One region of the Yersinia fenwicki genome, then DNA from elsewhere that is predicted to be linked to it. Evidence: predicted binding sites of a transcription regulator. Region 1 holds the regulator's gene; the other holds the start of a gene.

Region 1 (3,193 bases):
AAAAAGGATTAAAGATGATTTTAAGGAAATCTGATTGGCACCCAGCCGACATCATTGCGGCACTACGTAAAAAAGACACCACTCTGGCAGCAGTCTCTCGAAAAGCAGGTTTAAGCTCATCCACGCTTGCTAATGCGCTAACTCGGCCTTGGCCTAAGGGGGAATGGTTGATTGCAGAATGTCTGGAAATTCATCCTTCTGAAATTTGGCCGACACGCTATTTTGACTTAAAAACCGGTGCACTTCTCGACCGAAAAGTGAGAATAAGACAACCTATAACCGAAGCATAAAAAAACCGCCAATAAACTGCATCGGCGGTTGATGGTGTCATTCTAGGGGCTACTATAGCCCCTACTACACTGATTTATTTGACGAACTGCTCGCCTAACTCAATATCTTTATGCAGAACATCTAGCATACTTTCCAATGCTTGTTGTTCAAAAGCACTCAGTTTGCCGATATCTTTCCGTTCGGCTACGCCATCTTTACCCAATAGAATTGGCTGAGCAAAGAAGCGGGCATACTTGCCATCACCTTCAACGTAAGAACATTCCACAACATTGCTTTCGCCTTGTAAGGCACGAACCAAAGAAAGACCAAAACGTGCAGCTGCTTGCCCCATAGACAGGGTCGCTGACCCGCCACCGGCTTTTGCTTCAACAACTTCAGTACCTGCATTCTGGATACGCTTAGTCAGATCAATAACTTCTTGTTCTGTGAAGCTGACACCTGGAATTTGTGAAAGCAATGGAAGAATGGTCACACCTGAATGGCCGCCAATAACTGGTACTTCGATATCCTGAGGTTGCTTACCTTTCAGTTCTGCAACAAAGGTATTTGAGCGGATAGTATCGAGGGTCGTAATACCGAATAATTTGTTTTTATCGTAAACACCGGCTTTTTTCAGCACTTCTGCCGCAATAGCAACGGTTGTATTCACTGGGTTAGTAATGATACCAATTAAGGCTTTCGGGCAAGTATGCGCGATTTGCTCAACCAGATTACGAACAATACCCGCGTTCACATTGAACAGATCTGAGCGATCCATGCCAGGTTTACGTGCGACACCCGCAGAGATCAGAACAATATCTGCCCCTTTCAGGGCCGGGGTAGCATCTTCCCCGCTGAAACCTTTAATGTTAACAGCCGTTGGGATATGGCTCAGATCAACCGCAACACCAGGAGTCACTGGCGCGATATCATATAATGAGAGGTCTGAACCTGAAGGAAGCTGGGTCTTGAGTAGAAGAGCGAGGGCCTGGCCGATACCACCAGCGGCACCGAGAACTGCAACTTTCATCCTATACTCCTTATTATATTTAATTTAAATTTGCCGTGAATTCATCTATTTACGAACCTTAATTTATTGCGATTTTAAACACAATCTATTAACAGTCAGATTGAGATATCGCGCATCAAAAAGGCACATAAAGTTTGTCTATTTTAGATTAAATCGCTTATTCATTAATGATATAGCGCACATTATTCTAAAGTTCTTCTCAGTATTCATGACAGGTTAATCGGCGGTTACATTACACCCTTCCTTTACATCAAAACAACATCATTTTAATAACATTTTAGCTACTCAGTACAAATGTTAAATAAAGCTGATTTAGCATAATCGTAACAGGCGAGTAGGGTTGAAATTTCAGCACACCTTGATATCAGTGCTTTTATCACCAATACTCCATAGTCATGTTGAATAAAAATTCATTTATATGCATAATAATCCTATTCACTATTGACTGTTCAGGGCATAAAAAATGCGTAACCCCGCCAAACAAGAAGATCTTATCAAGGCGTTTAAAGCGCTATTGAAAGAAGAGAAATTCAGTTCTCAAGGTGAAATCGTTTTGGCCTTACAGGAAGAAGGCTTTGAAAATATTAACCAGTCCAAAGTTTCTCGCATGTTGACCAAATTTGGTGCGGTCAGAACGCGTAATGCAAAAATGGAGATGGTTTATTGTTTACCGGCTGAATTAGGTGTTCCGACAACCAGCAGCCCACTAAAGAACTTGGTATTAGATGTCGATTATAACGATTCGGTAGTAGTGATTAACACCAGCCCAGGCGCGGCCCAATTGATCGCACGTCTACTGGACTCATTAGGTAAAGCGGAAGGTATTCTAGGCAGCATTGCCGGTGACGATACTATTTTTACCACACCAGCCAGAGGTTTCACTGTCGAACAGTTACACGAGGCCATCCTCCGTTTGTTCGAACAAGAGCTTTAATTTTCCGCGAATTTATAGATGCGGCCTTATATGCCGCATTTTCTTATTTGGTACACGTCTACCTTATTAGCCCTAAATACCTCGCAATAAACAGGGCATCAGACTGCCTCATCTATTTAAAATCACTTAATACCCCTGCTTTTATTCTATTTATGGTCAAAGTCACCATACTCTTTCGCACTTTTAGTCAAAAACACTTATCGTATTGAAAAAACACTATTTTTTCTTAAACCTACTGTTTTTTAATCAATTTTTATTCCTTTTCGTTCTTAAAAAGTAATAACTCACGATAAAGTGACATTAAATATTATTAGCGAGCTATTAATATTCTTAGTTACTAGATGTATACTCATTTTCGTGACGTAAATCACACTTCTTGTGAAGTGATAAAAAATAAATAGAGGCAATAACATGAAAGTTAAAACTACTATCGCAACAATGAGCATTCTATCTGCACTGTCATTTGGTGTTTTTGCAGCTGATTCAATCAGTGAAAATCAAGCCGCTAACTTACAGCCAATGGGGACTATTACCGTCAGCGGCCTGAATGGTGCACCTTCTGATATTCGCCAGGCACTGTCTGATAAAGCCGATGCAATGGGCGCTAAAGCTTACAAAGTGATTGAAGCTCGCGAAGAGAACAACTGGCATGCCACTGCCAAGATCTACCAGTAACTATAAGAAATGAAAGTAAATGCCCCGTAATAAGGGGCATACTTTCTATTTTAGGTTTTCCATGTTTCGATGGTTTATTCAATAGGTTGAACATTAAGACAAAGATGAATTCTCGGACTATTGAATAGAGTACTCATTGGAAATGATATTGATTTAATGGATGTATTAGATCACTACCGCAACAGAATAATCCCGGGTCGTCTATCCGACGAATCCTTTTACCCCCGCTATGCGGGGGCTTTTTTTATCCTGCTTACTCCTGAGACTGAACCTCATGCTCTGCT
Region 2 (3,193 bases), 400 kb from region 1:
CGGCTCCCAATGTCGCAGCCAAAGCAGTCGCTGCCTGATCGGCATTTACATTCATCAGACTACCATCTTTAGTAATACCAATAGAGCTGATGATAGGCATGTAATTTGCGGCCAGTAAGATTTGTACTAAAGCCGGTGAGCCAGCTTCGGCTTTGCCCACATGGCCAAGTGCCGCATCCAGCGGGGTGACCGACACGGTATTACCATCACCCAAGCATAAGCCAACCGCATTGATGTCATGTTTAACCGCCCAGGCCAGCAATGTTTTGTTGGCGGTACCCGCTAATGCCCCGGTAATAATGTCAATTTGATCTGCAGGCGTCACACGCAGGCCGTTTTTCTTCACCACCGGCAACGCGAGTTTTTTCATCAGATCATCAACCAGACAACCACCACCGTGCATAATCACAAGCGGGCGCTCATGCTTCTCACGATAGGTCACCAATGCAGTAAACAGGCGTTCCAGCGCTTCTTCGCTGTCGAGCAACACGCCACCTAATTTAATGACCAACGGATTTATCATGTTTCGCCTCAATATAATTAGAAAAAATTTCAGTTCTGACTCGGTTAAAACCTCTGCTGCTTAGCGTTTTATTACTCACAACAGAGATTGGGTTTCCGCAAAGCCAAAACGTATATTCATACATTGCACGGCCTGCGCTGCCGCGCCTTTGAGCAGGTTATCTTCTGTCGCAACAATAATTAAATGTTCACCCTGCACAGAGAAACCGATATCACAGAAAGGTAGACCCACCACCGCTTTCAGCGCCGGTACGCCTTGCTTATACAGCCGAACTAGCGGCTTATCCTGATAGGCATTATGGTATGCCTCAGCGATATCTTGTGCTGTCACACCCGCATTCAGACGGCAGGTAATGGTCGCTAAAATACCGCGGGCGAAATTCCCCAAGTGCGGAGTAAAAATCACTGGCGTACCAAGGTGGGCGACAATTTCCGGCTGATGACGATGATTAAACAAACCATAGGGTTGCAAACTCACTTCACAGAAACTGTTGCCAATACTGGCTTTGCGACCCGCGCCACTCACACCGCTGACGGCGTTAATCACTGGCCACTGTGCATCATTGAGCAAACCGCCTTCCACTAACGGTTTAAGCGCCAGCTGGGATGCGGTTGGATAACAACCTGGGACCGCGATCAATTGGGCCTGCTTAATTTGCTCAGCCTGCCATTCAGCTAATCCATAGACCGCTTTATCCAACCAATCGGCATGTTGATGCTCAAAACCGTAATATTGACTATAAAACGCCGCATCCTGAACCCGGAATGCACCGGAGAGGTCGAATACCACACAACCCGCTGCCAGGAATTGTGGCGCTAAATCATGGCTGACCTCATGAGCGGTGGCGAGGAAGACAACATCCACACCTTTTGCCGCTTGAGCCACATCCACCAAGGGCTGTAGCGGAAGATCGATAATGCCTTTTAGCTGCGGATGCAGATCAGAAAGTAATTTCCCTGCATCTGCACTTTGCGCTGAAACCGTTAAACCGGTTATGTTCATATGTGGGTGACGATTCAGGTAAGCCGTAAGCTCAGCTCCGGCATAACCACTGGCACCAACAATTAGCGTATTCAACATGGGTTCAGTTCACCTTGCCCTTAGTACTTTGGGTATAAAAATGTTATTCGGTATAAAGACATAAGTAGTCAAAACCGGCATTTGGGTTCTCAGCAAGGTTTTACTGTTCCCCCACGTGATTGAGCATTGACATTTTCGTAGATTTAAGGGTGTTTTTAGGTTCCCTTACACTCAAGCTTAATGTATTTTTATTCATAATTAATGCATGAATATTGATACTACCCTAACCAAAGGCTGTCAACAGTGAAGATGAAATTACCTCCATTTATTGAGCTGTATCGGGCGCTAATCGCAACGCCATCGATCAGCGCAACCGATAGCGCCCTCGATCAAAGTAATGAGGCGTTAATCAACTTGTTGGCCGGATGGTTTGCTGATCTGGGTTTTCGCGTCGAAATCCAGCCGGTACCGGATACACGCCACAAATTTAATCTACTTGCCTCTATTGGTGAAAACTCTGTTGGCAAAAAAAGCAGCGGAGAGGGCAGCGGTGGGCTACTCTTGGCAGGTCATACCGATACCGTACCTTACGATGAAGGCCGCTGGACGCGCGACCCTTTCACTCTGACCGAGCATGATAATAAATTGTATGGTCTGGGTACTGCCGACATGAAAGGCTTCTTTGCCTTTATTCTTGATGCGGTACGTGATATCGATGCCAGCACATTGAGTAAGCCGCTGTATATCCTCGCAACCGCTGATGAAGAGACTACCATGGCGGGCGCACGCTATTTTGCCGCTTCCACCCAATTACGCCCTGACTTTGCCATTATCGGTGAGCCAACATCACTGCAACCGGTGCGTGCGCACAAAGGCCATATTTCCAATGCTATCCGTATTACCGGTCAGTCCGGCCATTCCAGTGATCCAGCGCGTGGCGTCAATGCTATTGATTTGATGCATGAATCTATTACCGAGCTAATGAAGCTGCGTACCACTTTGCAAGAACGTTATAACAACCCGGCATTTGCTATCCCTTATCCGACAATGAATTTCGGCCACATCAATGGAGGTGATGCTGCAAACCGTATCTGCGCTTGCTGTGAATTACATATGGATATCCGCCCGTTACCGGGGCTGACATTAAGTGATTTGGATGAATTGATGACTGAAGCACTGGCCCCCGTCAGTGCCCGCTGGCCGGGTCGCTTGAGTATTGACCAACTGCATCCACCGATTCCGGGCTATGAATGTCCGACAGATCATCATATGGTCGAGGTTATTGAGAAATTACTGGGTGAGCGCACGGCGGTAGTGAACTACTGCACCGAAGCGCCGTTTATTCAGCAAATTTGCCCGACATTAGTGCTAGGGCCCGGCTCCATCAATCAAGCCCATCAGCCGGATGAATTTATCGATATGGCCTTTATTGAACCCACTCGTGAGCTGATTGGTCAATTAGTCGATCATTTCTGCCAGCAATAGTTACCCCTTATGAGGTAGGTGATCAATTTTGCCCATTAGAAAGACTGATAACCTGCCTCTGGTAATTAAATTTCAGAAATATCCCCAAAAATGATGTTTTTTTGCTGAAAATAGTGTCAATTGGGGGATGGGATTGAGCGTGGCGAGTGGATTTGTCCATCTCGG

What was found. The regulator ArgR, encoded in region 1, controls arginine synthesis, uptake and breakdown. The targets are predictions, from matches to a motif close to ANTGAATAAAAATACANT.
Positions count from the first base shown of each region.
Region 2: a site for ArgR is predicted at 1,783-1,800, ahead of argC (N-acetyl-gamma-glutamyl-phosphate reductase). Genes of this name have one in related genera too.

Region 1 covers NZ_CP170755.1:4,125,107-4,128,299, forward strand. The annotation lists gene ACF3VQ_RS18675 (helix-turn-helix domain-containing protein) at 15-290, shown strand; gene mdh (malate dehydrogenase) at 365-1,300, opposite strand; gene argR (transcriptional regulator ArgR) at 1,764-2,234, shown strand; gene yhcN (peroxide/acid stress response protein YhcN) at 2,646-2,909, shown strand; gene mpl (UDP-N-acetylmuramate:L-alanyl-gamma-D-glutamyl-meso-diaminopimelate ligase) at 3,163-3,193, opposite strand, start outside.
Region 2 covers NZ_CP170755.1:4,520,428-4,523,620, forward strand. The annotation lists gene argB (acetylglutamate kinase) at 1-523, opposite strand, end outside; gene argC (N-acetyl-gamma-glutamyl-phosphate reductase) at 599-1,603, opposite strand; gene argE (acetylornithine deacetylase) at 1,853-3,028, shown strand.